3 regions of the Enterobacter sp. RHBSTW-00994 genome follow, and region 3 is predicted to be linked to each of the others. Evidence: predicted binding sites of a transcription regulator. Region 3 holds the regulator's gene; each other region holds the start of a gene.
The links. Region 3 encodes PurR, which represses purine synthesis genes. Its sites were predicted from a motif close to CANGCAAACGTTTGCNTG; they were not measured.
Positions count from the first base shown of each region.

Region 1: a site for PurR is predicted at 1,787-1,804, ahead of pyrD (quinone-dependent dihydroorotate dehydrogenase). Genes of this name have one in related genera too.
Region 2: a site for PurR is predicted at 2,621-2,638, ahead of purM (phosphoribosylformylglycinamidine cyclo-ligase). Genes of this name have one in related genera too.

Region 1 is NZ_CP056199.1:1,637,552-1,643,467, forward strand. It holds gene ssuD (FMNH2-dependent alkanesulfonate monooxygenase) at 1-123, opposite strand, end outside; gene HV346_RS07635 (sulfonate ABC transporter substrate-binding protein) at 120-1,082, opposite strand; gene ssuE (NADPH-dependent FMN reductase) at 1,075-1,650, opposite strand; gene pyrD (quinone-dependent dihydroorotate dehydrogenase) at 1,899-2,909, shown strand; gene zapC (cell division protein ZapC) at 3,076-3,618, shown strand; gene HV346_RS07655 (YcbX family protein) at 3,615-4,724, opposite strand; gene rlmKL (bifunctional 23S rRNA (guanine(2069)-N(7))-methyltransferase RlmK/23S rRNA (guanine(2445)-N(2))-methyltransferase RlmL) at 4,828-5,916, shown strand, end outside.
Region 2 is NZ_CP056199.1:3,442,950-3,448,865, forward strand. It holds gene uraA (uracil permease) at 1-57, opposite strand, end outside; gene upp (uracil phosphoribosyltransferase) at 145-771, opposite strand; gene HV346_RS16525 (6-phospho-beta-glucosidase) at 991-2,421, opposite strand; gene purM (phosphoribosylformylglycinamidine cyclo-ligase) at 2,700-3,737, shown strand; gene purN (phosphoribosylglycinamide formyltransferase) at 3,734-4,375, shown strand; gene ppk1 (polyphosphate kinase 1) at 4,584-5,916, shown strand, end outside.
Region 3 is NZ_CP056199.1:2,032,919-2,038,834, reverse strand. It holds gene HV346_RS09800 (C40 family peptidase) at 155-922, shown strand; gene sodB (superoxide dismutase [Fe]) at 1,044-1,625, shown strand; gene HV346_RS09790 (MFS transporter) at 1,663-2,829, opposite strand; gene HV346_RS09785 (hypothetical protein) at 2,828-2,992, shown strand; gene HV346_RS09780 (YnhF family membrane protein) at 2,994-3,083, opposite strand; gene purR (HTH-type transcriptional repressor PurR) at 3,381-4,406, shown strand; gene punR (DNA-binding transcriptional activator PunR) at 4,425-5,336, opposite strand; gene punC (purine nucleoside transporter PunC) at 5,451-5,916, shown strand, end outside.

The DNA.
Region 1 (5,916 bases), 400 kb from region 3:
CCTGTCTGCAGCCTGCGCAATTTGTTGCAGATAGCCGTGGTCAACCGGGCGGGAACCTTCTTCTGTGCCAAGATAGTGTCCATCACCGTGGGTGGGTAAAAGCCAGAAAAGATTCAGACTCATGATTTCGTTCCTTCTTTGCTTGCGGGTTGCCAGATACGGTCACGAATGTTTACCTGCTTTGGTACAAGGCGATTTTGATAAAAGAGATCTGCAGTCTGTTGCTGAAGTGCCGCAACATGTTCATTCAGCGGGGTAATCGTGGTCGGTGGACGGTGATCGAGATAGCTGGCGATAACAGGCTCAGGTAACCCCATTGTTTTTGCCAGTAACGTAATGCTTTCCTGACGCTGGCTCTGGGTTAACGCATCTGCCTGAGTAAAGGTGTCGAGAACGCCCTGAATAAATGCTCCGTTTTTTTCCGCATATGGACGCGCTGCGAGATAGAACGAACCGGTCTGTTTCAGCGTTGTGCCATCTTTTAATACTCTTACGCCACCCTGTAGTAACGCTGCGGAGTAGTAAGGATCCCAGATAGCCCATGCGTCAACATTTCCTTGCTGGAACGCAGCTCGCGCATCCGCCGGAGTCAGATAAACAGGCTGAATATCAGTGAATTTAAGCCCCGCTTCCTGTAAGGCTCTCAGCAGCAGATTGTGTGAACTGGAGCCTTTCTGGAACGCCACTTTGTGACCTTTTAGCTCAGCCACGTTCTTAATGGCACTGTTTTCAGGAACAAGGATGACTTCGGCTTTGGGTTTTGCCGGTTCAACGCCAACGTAAACCAGATCCGCTCCGGCAGCCTGCGCGAAGATAGGTGGAATATCGCCAGTACTGCCGAGATCAATACTGCCGATATTGAGCGCTTCCAGCATTTGTGGTCCGGCAGGAAACTCTATCCATGAGAATTTTGTCTCCGGATAGCGTTTTTCCAGCAGCTGGTGGCTTTTTGCCAGAACCATACTGACGCTGCCTTTTTGGTAGCCAATTCGCAGGCTTTCTGGTGCATTCTCCGCCGCCTGAGCCAGGGCTGAAATCGCCATCAGCCCTGCCAGCCCAATACGGGTCAATGTTTTAAACATGTGCAACCCCCTGTGGTTGAGTCAATGTAGGAACCTGAGCATCTTTGCGGTGCAAGGCCTGCCAGAAGGTTTCCAGTGCGCTGTCGAGACGGGTTTGCAGATTCGGCGTGAAGTGCGGTTTATGCTGATAATCAATAACCTGCGAGTCATCAGCAAAGACGCCGTGCAGGATCTCCTGCGCCTTTAAGGCACTGAGGACAGGTTTCAGGGCGTAATCGACAGCCAGTAAATGGGCTACTGTACCGCCGGTTGCCAGCGGCAAAACCACTTTGCCGTCCAGAGCGCGTTCCGGTAACAGATCAAGCAAGGTTTTTAATGCGCCAGAAAAAGAAGCCTTATAGATGGGGGTCGCCACGATTAACCCGTCAGCCTCTTTGAGCTGTTCAATCAGGGTGTTGAGCGCCGGGCTATCGAATCGGGCGTAGAGCAGATCTTCCGGTTCAAAGTTGTGCAGATTCCAGTGGCACACTTCAATATCCAGAGCGTTAAGTTTTTCACGGGCATATTCCAGTAATGCGCTGGAACGAGAAGGGAAGCGTGGACTTCCAGCCAGAGTGATGACGCGCATGTATGCTCCTTATAACCAATTGTTTGCTTTTATCTAACATTAATAACAATTTTCAGGAGTGTGACATTGCGGTGTTATTCCACTAAATGATTTATCTGCAATTAAAATGCAGAAAATTGCATAAAGAGAGGGCTGCGAAGTAAACGATTGCGTTTTACGCGTCTTTTTTGCCGCAGGTCAATTCCCTTTCTTGAGACAATCGCAGATAATACGCCCCCGGTTTGCACACCGGGAATCCAGGAGAGTTCATGTACTACCCCTTCGTTCGTAAAGCCCTTTTCCAGCTCGATCCAGAGCGCGCTCATGAATTTACATTTCAGCAATTACGCCGTATCACGGGTACGCCACTGGAAGCACTGGTGCGTCAGAACGTGCCAGAAAAACCTGTGCAATGCATGGGACTGACCTTCAAAAACCCACTGGGTCTGGCGGCGGGTCTGGATAAAAATGGCGAGTGCATTGATGCACTGGGTGCGATGGGGTTCGGCTCCATCGAAATCGGGACGGTGACACCGCGTCCGCAACCAGGTAATGATAAACCGCGTTTGTTCCGTTTGGTGGAAGCCGAAGGGTTGATCAACCGGATGGGCTTTAATAACCTTGGTGTTGATCATCTGGTTGTGAACGTTAAAAAAGCACATTTTGACGGCGTGTTAGGCATCAATATTGGCAAGAATAAAGACACGCCAGTAGAGCAGGGCAAAGACGACTATCTGATTTGTATGGAAAAAGTCTACGCTTATGCCGGTTATATTGCGGTGAATATTTCCTCACCGAATACGCCGGGGCTGCGCTCTTTGCAATATGGTGAAGCACTGGACGATCTGCTGAGTGCCATTAAAAATAAACAAAATGAGCTGCAGGCGATCCACCATAAATATGTTCCTGTCGCGGTTAAGATCGCTCCGGATCTTTCTGTCGAAGAATTGATCCAGGTGGCAGATAGTTTAGTTCGGCATAATATCGATGGTGTTATTGCAACCAATACCACCCTCGATCGTTCCCTGGTTCAGGGAATGAAAAACTGTGACGAAACGGGTGGTTTGAGTGGTCGTCCGGTACAATTAAAAAGTACAGAAATTATTCGTGCTCTGTCTGCCGAATTAAAAGGACAGCTTCCCATTATTGGTGTGGGTGGAATTGATTCTGTCATTGCTGCACGTGAGAAGGTTGCTGCCGGAGCATCTCTGGTTCAGATCTATTCTGGCTTTATTTTTAAAGGCCCGCAGTTGATTAAAGAAATCGTCACTCATATCTAATCTTTTCTCGTAATCAGACAACCAGGGCTTTATTTCCAGCCCTGGTTGTTTTATATTCCGTCACTGTTGCTTATTTAGACATTATGGTCTTTTATTATTGATGTTATAAACGAAGCGACAATCAGGACATTTTTAGAACAGGATGTTTCGGGGACGGGAGAGACAAATGCGAATTAAACCTGACGATAACTGGCGCTGGTATTTTTGCGACGAACATGATCGCATGATGCTGGATTTAGCCAATGGCATGTTGTTTCGCTCTCGTTTTGCACGCCGTATGCTTACTCCGGATGCGTTCGCCCCTTCAGGCTTTTGCGTCGATGATGCTGCGCTTTATTTCTCATTTGAAGAGAAATGCCGTGACCTTGAGCTGTCTAAAGAACAGCGTGCTGAACTGGTGCTAAACGCCCTGGTTGCTATCCGTTTCCTTAAACCCCAGATGCCTAAAAGCTGGCATTTTCTGGCGCACGGTATCAGCTGGATGCCGGTGACAGGTGATGCTGCCAGTGTGAGTCTTAGCGATACGGCGGAAGAGGTGAGTTTGCTGGTGGTTGAACCCGGTGAAAATGCAGCCTTGTGTTTGCTGGCGCAACCCGGTGTGACGATTGCCGGACGCATGATGCAGTTGGGTGATGCGATTAAAGTGATGAATGACAGGCTGAAACCACAGCTACGCGCAGATGCTTTCAGCCTTGAGCAAGCTGTTTAAGGTGCTAGCTGTAATGACGTTTTAGGCACACAGCTACAACAAAGGATTGTACCATCGTCCCCAATGGCTGATTTCTTCAGCGCAGTGACTTCCCCTTCAACCAGCGTCACGCGGCAACACCCGCAGATCCCCGCGCGACATGAATACGGAACGCGAATACCTGCCTGTTCGAGTTGCTCAAGCAACACCTGCTGATTATTCCCGCGCAGCGTTTGCCCTTGCCACTGAAGCGTCACTGCACGTGTTGGGTGAACTTCCACCTTGACCGTTTCTTCTGTCACTCCGGTCCCATACGCTTTGCCAGGACCTGTTGCGAGGATCTCGACTTCATCACCCACGCGAATCATGCCGCTGTTACGCGGGATCAGATTCTGTCCAAAATCAACATCGCCGTTATCCTGCGCTGTCCGGAAAGATTGCAGTGTTTTAAGTGGCTCGCCGGACGGGTGTTTTTGGCCTTTCTCGGGGCTGACCGTGGTAAAGATGCAGCGACTACAGGGCTTCACTACATCAAAAATCACGCTACCGATACGAATGACTTTCCAGGTGTCCTCTTCCCACGCCTGTGCTCCTGTAACGACCAGGTTAGGACGGAACTGTTCCATTTGAACGCTCGCTTTGCATCGGTTTTGCACATCACGCAGAGATGCTTCACTGGTAAGCAGGAACGGGAATCCATCAGCGAAGGAGAGTGGAACCGCTTCATAGCGCTTCACTCGCCGGGTCAGTTCGGGGCCGACCCAACGTAGCTGGACGCTACGGGAGAAAAAGCCACTCAACCACTGATTGATCTCATCAGGCGCGATACGGGCAGTGAAATGGTTACCCCAGACTTCGGTCGGCGCATCGACAGGCGCAAAATCACTAAAGCGGACGACGACGCTGGAATCATCGGGGGCAGTCAGGTGTAAACCATCATACAAAGGGGATGGTGTAAAGCGCACCATTTGTGGAAACTGACGTGCCGTAATAAAGGTTCCGTCTGGTTCAGTTACCATGAAAATGCGATCAAAGGCGAAACCGCTGACGTCAGCAAGCGCATGAGTCAGGCCAATGCCGCGCATTGATTTGACCGGATGAATAAAAAGCCTGGATAACGTCACCACTGTTCATACCCTCGAACGAATGAAAATAAGCCCTCAACTTTATGACATACACTCCATATTAGCTATAATGCGCAGCAATTTTCTTAGAGTAATAAGTGACGATATGAATTCTCTGTTTGCCAGTACGGCCCGTGGGCTGGAAGAGCTGTTAAAAACTGAACTTGAAGGCCTGGGGGCGCAAGCCTGTCAGGTGGTTCAGGGTGGTGTCCACTTTGAGGGCGACACGCGGCTTATTTACCAGAGCCTGATGTGGAGTCGCCTGGCGTCGCGCATCATGCTGCCTCTGGGCGCATGTAAGGTGTATAGCGATCTTGACTTGTACCTTGGCGTACAGGCCATTGACTGGACAGAGATTTTTGCACCAGATGCAACTTTCGCCGTGCATTTTAGTGGGCTGAATGACGAAATTCGTAACAGCCAGTACGGTGCGCTGAAGGTAAAAGATGCGATTGTCGACAGCTTCACCCGTAAAAACCTGGAGCGTCCGAATGTCGATCGTGAAAATCCCGATCTGCGCATTAACGTGTGGCTCAACAAAGAAACGGCGAATATCTCCCTGGATCTGTGCGGAGAAGGTCTCCACCAGCGTGGTTACCGCGATCGTGCGGGTATCGCGCCGATCAAAGAGAACCTGGCAGCAGCAATAGTGATGCGTTCAGGCTGGCAGGCCGGTACACCTCTGCTCGATCCGATGTGTGGCTCTGGCACGTTACTCATTGAAGCGGCAATGCTGGCAACAGACCGGGCTCCGGGTCTGCATCGTGGACACTGGGGTTTTAGTGGATGGGCGCAGCATGACGAGGCCATCTGGAAAGAAGTCAAAGCCGAAGCGCAGGTTCGCGCTCGTAAAGGGCTGGCGGATTACACGTCGCATTTCTATGGTTCAGACAGTGATTCTCGGGTCATTGAGCGTGCGCGCAGCAACGCCCGTCGCGCAGGTATCGCCGATCTTGTCACCTTTGAGGTGAAGGATGTGGCGCAGCTCAGCAATCCTCTGCCAAAAGGCCCCTACGGAACGGTAATCAGTAACCCGCCGTACGGTGAACGTCTTGATAGTGAACCTGCGCTGATTGCCCTGCATAGCTTGTTGGGTCGCACGATGAAAGACGCTTTCGGTGGCTGGAATTTGTCACTGTTTAGTGCCTCCCCGGAGCTGCTGAGTTGCCTGCAACTGCGTGCTGAGCGTCAGTTC
Region 2 (5,916 bases), 1.4 Mb from region 3:
CGGGATTGTCTGTAAAAGCGGCGGTCTTTCACTCACCCCGATAGTACGGCGCGTCATAGTGTTTTCCTTAAGTATTGTGGGTTGGTTGTGTTTTTATTCAAAAAAAAGCCGACTATCAAAGTCGGCTTTTTATTCGTTATTCGATTATTTAGTACCAAAAATCTTATCGCCGGCATCGCCAAGCCCCGGGATAATGTACCCGTGCTCGTTCAGCCCCTGGTCGATAGAAGCAGTGTACAACTCAACGTCCGGGTGTGCTTTTTCCAGCGCAGCAATACCCTCAGGTGCGGCAACCAGAACCAGAACTTTAATGCTGCTACAACCTGCTTTTTTCAGCAGATCGATGGTGGCAATCATTGAGCCACCCGTTGCCAGCATGGGATCAACCACCAGCGCCATGCGCTCGTCGATGTTGGACACCAATTTCTGGAAGTACGGGACGGGTTCGAGAGTTTCTTCGTTACGGTAGATACCCACCACGCTGATACGCGCGCTTGGTACGTGCTCAAGCACACCTTCCATCATACCCAGACCTGCTCGCAGGATTGGCACAACGGTAATTTTCTTACCTTTAATCTGCTCAACCTGTACCGGGCCGTTCCAGCCTTCGATGGTCACTTTTTCAGTTGCCAGGTCAGAGGTTGCTTCGTAAGTCAGCAAGCTACCCACTTCCGATGCCAGTTCGCGAAAACGCTTCGTGCTGATGTCATGCTCACGCATCAGGCCCAGCTTGTGTTTAACGAGTGGGTGTTTCACTTCCACAATCTTCATTCTCTTTCTCCTCTGAGGTGGCAACCGCAAAAAAATCGCCGGATTATACCGCTTTTTTCGGATTACGCCATACCCGTCTTGCTTGACGTCGATCAAGCAAAGTGGTTAATGCACCGTTACAGATTATAAAACAGACAAAAAAGCCGGAGAGGATCCCGGCTTTTGTTTTTACAGTCTCTCTTTGCGCAAGAGAGCTATGAAGAGGACATCGGGCTGTGGTCAAAGATTCTCGCCGTTGCTGGCAATCACTTTCTGATACCAATCAAAAGATTTTTTCTTGCTGCGGTTGAGCGTCCCGTTCCCTTCGTTGTCTTTATCCACAAAGATAAAGCCATAACGCTTTTTCATCTCCCCTGTTCCCGCCGAAACCAGGTCAATACAGCCCCACGGGGTATAGCCCATCAGGTCGACGCCGTCTTCCACCACCGCTTTTTTCATTTCGCTGATATGCGCTGCCAGGTAATCAATACGGTACTGGTCGTTCACCGAACCGTCGCTCTCCTGAACATCGATAGCACCAAAACCGTTTTCGACAATAAACAGCGGCAACTGATAGTGATCCCAGAACCAGTTCAGGGAGTAACGCAGCCCAACAGGATCAATCTGCCAGCCCCAGTCAGATTTCTGTACATACGGGTTGGATACCAGGCTCTTGCTTTCGTCATAATCCAGCTCCGGGTTGTCCGCCGTCGCTTTCGTTGCGAAGGACATGTAATAACTAAAACCAATATAATCGACACAGCCCTGCTTCAGTGCGGCCCTATCTTCGTCGGTGATATCCAGCGCAAAGCCACGACGGTTAAAATAGTTCAGCAGATGCTGCGGATACTTTCCGCGAACATGCACATCGGTAAACCAGTAACGTCGATGCATCGCGTTCATCGCCATCATCATATCGTCCGGCGCACAGGTTAGCGGATAAATGGGACACATGGCAATCATGCAGCCTATCTGCAGTGACGGGTTGATTTCGCGCCCTGCTTTCACAGCCAGAGCACTGGCCACCAGCTCATAGTGGGCTGCCTGGAACATCACCGGCTCACGATCTTCACCTGGTTCGTATTTCAACCCGGAGTTCGTAAACGGCGCAAAATCTTCGTGGAAGTTAGCCTGGTTGTTGATCTCGTTAAAAGTCATCCAGTACTTCACTTTATGCTGATAGCGCTGGAACGCGACTTTTGCAAAACGGACAAAGAAGTCAATAAGCTTACGATTACGCCAGCCACCGTACTCAGTGACCAGATGGAAAGGCATCTCGAAGTGGGACAAAGTAATTACCGGTTCGATACCGTATTTCAGGCACTCGTCGAACAGGTCATCGTAAAACTGCAAACCGGCTTCATTGGGTTCCAGCTCATCACCTTTTGGGAAAAGGCGCGTCCAGGCGATGGAGGTACGAAAACATTTAAACCCCATCTCGGCAAAGAGTCTGATGTCTTCTTTATAGCGATGGTAGAAGTCAATGGCTTCGTGGTTAGGGTAATTTTTCCCCTGCAGAACACCGTTAGTGATTTCACGCGGCACACCGTGCGCCCCCGCAGTCATCACGTCCGCCACGCTGATGCCTTTTCCCCCTTCCTTCCAGCCGCCTTCAAGCTGATGCGCCGCCACAGCACCACCCCACAGAAAACCTTCTTTAAATCCTGACATTCTCTTTCCCTCATTCTGCGTTATTTTCTGCAAAAACAGTTACAGAAACCGGTTTCAGTTCGATGATGTGCAAAGGCTAAGAGGGTTGCAAGCAGATTACCGAAACCGGTTTCATTTTCGTGAACAGAGTCAAGTTTGAAGGCGTTAGATGGGTGTAGCCGTAAAAAAATCCCCAGGGATATTTCTCTTGCAGAATAGGCTCGCAAACGTTTGCCTGGACTGTTAGAATTGCGCCGATTTTTCTTACTATGCAATGCAATCGCGTGGGGACTTGAGCCGTGACCAACAAAACTTCTCTCAGCTACAAAGATGCCGGTGTTGATATTGACGCAGGTAATGCGCTGGTTGACCGAATCAAAGGTGTGGTGAAAAAAACCCGCCGCCCGGAAGTAATGGGTGGTCTGGGTGGATTCGGCGCACTGTGCGCTCTGCCGCAAAAATATCGTGAACCTGTTCTGGTCTCGGGAACTGACGGTGTAGGAACAAAACTGCGCCTGGCAATGGATCTTAAACGTCACGACACCATCGGTATCGATCTGGTCGCGATGTGCGTTAACGACCTGGTGGTCCAGGGCGCGGAACCGCTGTTCTTCCTCGACTACTACGCTACCGGCAAGCTGGATGTAGATACCGCCGCGAGCGTGATTACCGGTATTGCCGAAGGGTGTCTGCAGTCAGGATGCTCGCTGGTCGGCGGTGAAACCGCTGAAATGCCTGGCATGTATCACGGTGAAGATTATGACGTTGCAGGTTTCTGCGTCGGTGTGGTTGAGAAATCAGAAATTATCGATGGCAGCAAAGTTGCCGATGGCGATGTCCTGATTGCACTGGGCTCCAGCGGCCCGCACTCTAACGGTTACTCTCTGGTACGTAAGATTATCGAAGTCAGCGGTTGCGACCCACTGACAACAGAGCTTGATGGCAAACCACTTGCCGACCACCTGCTGGCCCCGACCCGTATCTATGTGAAAAACATTCTGGAGCTTATCGAGAATGTGGATGTTCACGCTATCGCGCACCTGACTGGCGGCGGTTTCTGGGAAAACATTCCACGCGTCCTGCCGGATAATACCCAGGCGGTGATCGACGAGTCCTCCTGGCAGTGGCCGTCCGTGTTCAACTGGCTGCAAACAGCGGGTAACGTCAGCGATCACGAGATGTATCGCACCTTCAACTGTGGCGTAGGCATGCTTATCGCATTGCCAGCCAGTGAAGCAGAAAAAGCTATCAGCCTGATGAATGCAAAAGGTGAAAACGCGTGGAAAATCGGTATCATCAAAGCATCTGATTCCGAACAGCGCGTGGTCATTGAATGAAAAACATCGTGGTGCTGATTTCCGGCAACGGTAGCAATTTGCAGGCCATCATTGATGCCTGCGAACAGAAGCGGATCAGTAGCACTATACGCGCTGTTTTCAGTAACAAGGCCGACGCGTTCGGCCTTGAACGTGCGCGTGAAGCGAATATCCCTGCGCACGTGCTGGAGGCCAGTCAGTTCTCAGGCCGTGAGGCATTTGACCGCGAACTGGTGCAAGAGATTGATGCCTATGCTCCCGACGTCGTGGTATTAGCAGGATACATGCGTATTCTGAGTCCGACGTTTGTGGCGCATTACTCCGGTCGTCTGCTTAATATCCACCCTTCCCTGCTTCCTAAATATCCAGGCCTGCACACACACCGTCAGGTGCTGGAAAATGGCGACGAAGTCCACGGTACGTCTGTGCACTTTGTTACCGACGAGTTAGACGGTGGGCCGGTCATTCTGCAAGCTAAAGTCCCGGTTTTCGATGGTGACAACGAAGAGGATGTGACTGCGCGTGTTCAGGCACAAGAACATGCCATCTATCCTTTGGTCGTTGACTGGTTCCTTAGTGGTCGGCTTGAGATGCGCGACAATGCCGCCTGGCTGGACGGCGTTAAGCTGCCACCGCAAGGACATGCTTCAGACGAGTAGTTTATCAAGCCGGCGATAGCCGGCTTTTTAATGCCTGCAAAAGACAAAAACTGTAAAAAATCAGCCTGTTTAGGGCTGATTACCTGTTGTATAGTCGGTTTACTGTCATACTTTTCTGGCACTGTTGGACATATCGTGGAAATGCTCGCCATAATAAGGACGAGACGGATTTACCACGTCCTGTGATTGAACTGGAGTGTGAGCTGTAATGGGTCAGGAAAAGTTATACATCGAGAAAGAGCTAAGCTGGTTAGCATTCAACGAACGTGTGCTTCAGGAAGCGGCTGATAAAAGTAACCCGCTGATTGAGCGTATGCGTTTTTTGGGTATTTATTCCAATAACCTGGATGAATTCTACAAGGTTCGCTTTGCGGAACTGAAGCGGCGAATCATCATCAGCGAAGAGCAGGGCTTAAATTCGCACTCGCGTCATTTGCTTGGAAAAATTCAGGCTCGCGTATTGAAAGCCGATCAGGAATTTGACGGTCTGTACAACGAACTGCTGCTGGAAATGGCACGCAACCAGATCTTCCTGATCAACGAACGCCAACTTTCCGTCAACCAACAAAACTGGCTACGCCACTACTTCAAACAGTATCTGCGTCAGCACATTACCCCTATTCTGATTAACCGCGAAACCGACCTGGTGCAGTTCCTGAAGGATGACTACACCTACCTTGCAGTGGAGATTATTCGCGGCGACACCATTCGCTACGCGCTGCTGGAGATCCCATCCGATAAGGTTCCGCGCTTCGTGAATCTGCCACCAGAAACGCCACGCAGACGCAAACCAATGATTCTGCTGGATAACATTCTGCGCTATTGTCTGGATGACATCTTCAAAGGCTTCTTCGATTACGATGCGTTAAACGCTTATTCCATGAAGATGACCCGTGACGCCGAATATGACCTGGTGCACGAGATGGAAGCCAGTCTGATGGAGCTGATGTCGTCCAGCCTGAAACAGCGTCTGACTGCTGAGCCGGTTCGCTTTGTTTATCAGCGCGATATGCCAGATGCCATGGTGGAAATGCTGCGCGAGAAACTGACGATCTCCCGGTATGATTCCATTGTTCCCGGCGGCCGTTATCATAACTTTAAAGACTTTATTGGTTTCCCAAATGTCGGCAAAGCCAATCTGGTGAATAAACCGCTGCCGCGCCTGCGCCATATCTGGTTTGATAAATTCCGCAATGGGTTCGATGCCATCCGCGAACGCGATGTATTGCTCTATTATCCGTATCATACTTTTGAGCATGTGCTGGAGTTGTTGCGCCAGGCGTCGTTCGATCCGAACGTGTTGGCGATTAAGATCAACATTTACCGTGTAGCAAAAGATTCGCGCATTATCGACGCCATGATCCATGCCGCGCACAACGGCAAGAAAGTCACCGTGGTGGTCGAACTGCAGGCGCGATTTGACGAAGAAGCGAATATCCATTGGGCCAGACGTCTAACGGAAGCTGGCGTACACGTTATCTTCTCTGCCCCTGGATTGAAGATCCACGCCAAACTGTTCCTGGTCTCCCGTAAAGAAGGTG
Region 3 (5,916 bases):
CAGATTGATGAATTTTTTTGCACTTGCTAACGAAACACGATTTTAGATTGAAAAATGCTATTAACTTCTCGGGTTTTTATAGATTAGAATCGACGGGCTTTGTAAATCATACGCGGGTCTTATTGATGACCGGCATTTATCAGGGGACTGCCCAGTGGCGCGGATAAATAAAATCTCGATCACGCTCTGTGCTTTACTGTTTACAACACTCGCTTTCACGCCAGCGGCTAACGCCTCCGAGCAGGCGCGGCACTCTGCTGTGCAAAAATCGCATCTGGCAAAAACCACAGAACGTAAGAAAAAACCAAGCAGTAAGAACGAAAAGAAAAAAACTACCGCTCAAACCAAGCATACCGCCTCCAGTAAAACCAAAACGACTCGCACTGCCCATTCCGCTACCCGAAAAGCCACTCCTGTACTGACAAAGGTTGTGACCGAAAAATGCACGCCACGTAAAGGCCATAAAGCGAAATGCGTCAAAGTGACGAAGGTGGCTGAAGTTCATAAGGTACGCGTGCAAAAGGCACAAAAAACGGCCATGAATAAACTGATGGGGCAAATTGGCAAGCCTTATCACTGGGGCGGAACATCACCGCGTACCGGTTTTGATTGCAGCGGTCTTGTCTACTACGCCTACAAAGACCTGGTGAAATTCCGTATCCCACGTACTGCAAACGAGATGTACCACCTGCGTGATGCCTCTCCTGTCGACCGTGGCGAACTCGAAAGCGGCGATCTGGTCTTCTTCCGCACCCAAGGGCGTGGGATGGCCGACCATGTGGGCGTTTACGTAGGTAACGGGAAATTCATCCAGTCTCCACGTAGCGGCCAGGACATTCAAATCACCTCTCTGAGCGAAGATTACTGGGTACGCCACTACGTGGGCGCTCGCCGTGTGATGACGCCAAAAACCATCCGCTAACCCCTGCCCTGCCACCTCCGTGGCAGGGTAAGTTCCTCTTTTGCATACCCTTTCAATTTGCTACTCTATCCCTGCTGTCTTTATGGTTATTGGCAGCAACAAAATAATAAGGAGAGAAGCAATGTCGTTCGAATTACCTGCACTACCGTATGCAAAAGACGCCCTGGCCCCACACATTTCTGTGGAAACCCTGGAATACCATTACGGCAAACATCACCAGACGTATGTCACCAACCTGAATAACCTGATCAAAGACACCGATTTCGAAGGCAAAACGCTGGAAGAGATCGTACGCAGTTCTGAAGGGGGCGTGTTCAATAACGCGGCTCAGGTGTGGAACCATACGTTTTACTGGCACTGCCTGGCTCCAAATGCGGGCGGAGAACCTACCGGTGAACTGGCTGCTGCTATTAATGCTACATTTGGCAGCTTCGCAGATTTTAAAGCGAAGTTTACTGATGCCGCAGTGAAAAACTTTGGCTCTGGCTGGACCTGGCTCGTGAAAGAGGCTGATGGCAAGCTGGCTATCGTTTCGACCTCTAACGCAGGCACGCCACTGACCACTAAAGCAACACCACTGATGACGGTCGATGTGTGGGAACACGCATATTACATCGATTACCGTAATGCCCGTCCAAATTACCTGGAGCATTTCTGGGCACTGGTTAACTGGGAATTTGTTGCGAAGAATTTCGCTGCATAAAAGACACGCAGAAGGGTTCGCCCTTCTGCGTTTTTATTTAATCTGTGGCGCAAGCCGTTTCAGGTTGTTTACGTCCTGACATCAACACCAGCAACAACCCGAGTGCAGCAATAATCGCCCCCATCACAGGAACAAAGCTGTAGCCCAGGCCACCTGAAATCACCGCCCCACCTGCGGCGGCCCCGAGAGCATTCCCCAGGTTAAACGCCCCGATATTTACCGAAGACGACAGACCCGGTGCTTCGCTGGCCACACGCATGACGCGCATTTGCAGTGGTGGGACTACCGCAAACGTTGCCGCGCCCCAGATAACCATACTGACAGCAGCCCCGACTTCACTGCGCGCAAGCCACGGGATCGCCAGCATAATGATAATCAGCAAGGTTAAGAACCCTTTCAGCGTACCACTGACGGAGCGATCGGCCAGTTTTCCCCCCAGGTAGTTCCCCAGAGAAAATCCGACGCCAATCAACACCAGCATAGCCGTCACAAAGACGGGAGTCGCATGGGTAATGTCGTGCAGTACCGGCGAAATATAGGTATAGAGCGTAAACATCGCCCCCGCACCCAGTACGGTGGTCAGAAGTGCCGACAACACCTGAGGGCGCATCAATACCGCCAGTTCATTACGGACATCAGGACGCTCGCCGGCGCTCCCTTTTGGTAATGAGAAGAAGAGCGCGACCATTGCCACAACACCCAGCGCGGCCGTTGCCAGGAAAGACATCCGCCAGCCAATGACCTCTCCCAGCCATGTTGCCGCCGGCACACCACCAATATTGGCGATCGTCAGCCCCATAAACATGGTTGCCACTGCGCTGGCCTGTTTATGTTTAGGCACGACACTGGCAGCAACAACCGAGCCCAGGCCGAAGAATGCACCATGGTTAAGACTCGTCAGAATGCGTGACAGCATCAACGTGGTGTAATCCGGCGAAATGGCTGAAAGCACATTTCCCAGCGTAAAGATAGCCATCAGGAAAATCAGAGCATTACGGCGAGCACGATGCGAAAGCAGCAACGTCATTAACGGTGCGCCAACCATTACACCAATGGCATAAGCACTGATCAGCATGCCTGCCGCAGGTATAGAAACATCTACACCCCGGGCAATAACCGGCAGTAGCCCCATCGGGGAGAACTCAGTAGTGCCAATCCCAAAGGCGCCAATCGCCAGGGCCAGCAGAGGAAAATTGATTTTCATGGGTCAACTCCGGATGCTGCGTCGGTTCTCGACACAGAACAAAGAAGCGGAAAGCATGACATCAATCACAAAAAATGAAAAGTTAGCAAAACAGCAAAAGATATTTAGCGGAAAAGCAACAATTGAGGAAGGTTCGGAGGGAGAGGTTTCTCCCCCCGTTTAAATCAGTGCAGAATGGCAGTAAAACCTGCGGCAACAATCAAACCCAGCACAATAATGGTGGTCGTTAACGAAAACTTAAGATCGGTACTCATCAATTTTTCCCCTTTTAATCCCCACATGAAAAGTGAGCTTGCTCATTTTTACACAGTTTACGTCAAAAATCTTCCAGGATTTAAACTGATAACCACTTTTGCTCTTCCCCTTTTGGTCAAGATCAGACAAAATTCCACGCTAAATTTATTAGCGTACCGGCCATTGACCCCCTCCTGACGTCCTGTGTCGTTTTCCCGGCGTGTCGCGATTCATAATTGCGTGATAAGGGTGAGAGAAGGCAAACGTTTACCTTCAAGTTTTTCAGGAGCTTAGGATATGGTCTGGAGTGACATTTAATGGCAACAATAAAAGACGTGGCAAAACGCGCAAACGTTTCCACTACAACCGTATCACATGTAATTAACAAAACGCGCTTTGTTGCTGAAGAGACACGCAATGCGGTCTGGGCAGCGATTAAAGAGCTACACTATTCGCCGAGTGCCGTTGCACGCAGCCTGAAAGTCAATCACACCAAATCCATTGGTTTGCTGGCGACCAGTAGTGAAGCAGCCTATTTTGCTGAGATTATTGAAGCAGTAGAAAAAAATTGCTTCCAGAAAGGCTATACGCTGATCCTGGGCAATGCATGGAACAGCATTGAAAAACAACGCGCTTACCTGTCCATGATGGCGCAAAAGCGCGTTGATGGTCTGCTGGTTATGTGTTCCGAATACCCTGAGTCCGTGCTCTCCATGCTGGAAGAGTATCGCCATATTCCTATGGTTGTGATGGACTGGGGAGATACCCGGGCTGATTTCACCGACTCAGTGAATGATAACGCCTTCGAAGGTGGTTACATGGCGGGACGCTACCTGGTTGAGCGTGGCCACCGCGATATTGGCGTCATTCCGGGTCCACTGGAGCGCAACACTGGAGCGGGACGTCTGGCTGGATTTATGAAAGCGATGGAAGAAGCGCTGATCACAGTTCCGGAAAACTGGATTGTACAGGGCGATTTTGAGCCTGAATCTGGTTATCACGCCATGCAGCAGATCGTGTCACAGCCGCACCGACCAACCGCTGTATTCTGCGGTGGCGACATTATGGCGATGGGCGCACTGTGTGCAGCCGATGAACTTGGTCTGCGCGTACCACAGGATATTTCGGTGATCGGGTATGACAATGTGCGAAATGCTCGCTTCTTTACACCGGCACTGACCACGATTCATCAGCCAAAAGATTCACTTGGTGAAACAGCGTTCAATATGTTGATGGACAGAATTGTCAGCAAGCGCGAAGAATCGCAAACAATTGAAGTCCACCCTCGGCTTATCGAGCGTCGCTCTGTTGCGGATGGCCCATTCCGTGACTATCGTCGCTAATGCTCTTTTCGGAGCCGGTTAATCCGGCTCCCTCAACCACTCTTTATTCATCGTTTCACTGTCTCCCAGATACTCCAGTAGCCAGGCCAGCGCAGGCGAAATATCATTTTGCTGCCAGGTAAGACAACAAGCTGCATCCGGGAACGGGTTCTCCAGTTCCAGCGAAACCCACTCACCGCTGTCAATTTTTGGACGCGCAAAGTGTACGGGAACCATCGCCACACACAGCCCGGCCGACAAACATGTTGCTGAGGATTCCCAGTCAGGCGCAACAACACGCCTTTGGTTGTCCAGCAACCAGGTAATACGCTTCGGCAGTGAACGGGACGTATCTTCCCGCACCAGTGAAGGCCAGTTACGGAGTGTGTCGTCACTCAGCGGCCCCTTCATTGCAGCCAGGGGGTGGTGACTTGCCACCACACAAGTCCAGCTGAGCATTCCCATATCGCGAAACGCATAGCGCCCCCCGACAGGAATGGCCTGCGTTGCGCCAATAGCCATTTCGACCCTGCCATCCGCCAGAGCATCCCAGACGCCGTTGAATACTTCCTGTGAAACCCGCAACTCAACATCAGAGAAATGGCGATAAAAATCGACAATCATTTGCCGAGTCCGTTCGGGTTTGACGATATTGTCGACGGCAATGGAGAGATGCCCTCGCCAACCGTTCGCTATTTGCTGGCACTGCTCACGGGTGATCTGCATTTTTTTGATAACAGAACGCCCTTCTTTCAAAAACCATACACCTGCAGGTGTTAACTCCACATCGCGATGGCGTCGTTCAAACAGCGGCACTGCCAGCCACTCCTCCAGTTGACGCACCGTATAGCTTATCGCTGATGGAACCCGATGAAGCTCCTGAGCTGCACCGCTGAAACTGCCGTTACGGGCGACAGCATCCACCACTTCCAAAGAATAATCTGACCACATTTTCTGCCTACAAAAAATTTGAATGCACTCGCCAAATATTAGCGTTTCACAAGCAGCTTTGCACTCCCTACACTCAGCGCCAATGTACACCTGCCTCCTCAGGAGAAAAAAACAATGCACCCCAGGAAAGGATTTTTAGTGTGGCTCGGCGGCTTAAGCGTGCTGGGTTTTTTGGCCACCGATATGTATTTACCGGCTTTCGCTGCTATGCAGGAAGATTTACAAACACCTGCCGCGGCCATTAGCGCCAGCCTGAGTTTATTTCTTGCAGGCTTTGCGTTTGCTCAACTGCTTTGGGGACCACTCTCTGACCGATTTGGTCGTAAACCGGTGCTGTTACTGGGGTTAGCCATTTTTGCTTTGGGTTGTCTGGGGATGTTGTGGGTACGTGACGCCACCTGGTTGCTGGTATTGCGTTTCGTTCAGGCGGTCGGTGTCTGTGCCGCAGCAGTCACCTGGCAAGCGCTGGTAACGGATCACTATCCGGCGTCACGCACCAATCGTATCTTTGCCACAATTATGCCACTGGTGGGGCTTTCTCCAGCCCTCGCACCTTTGCTGGGAAGCTGGATCCTGGCGC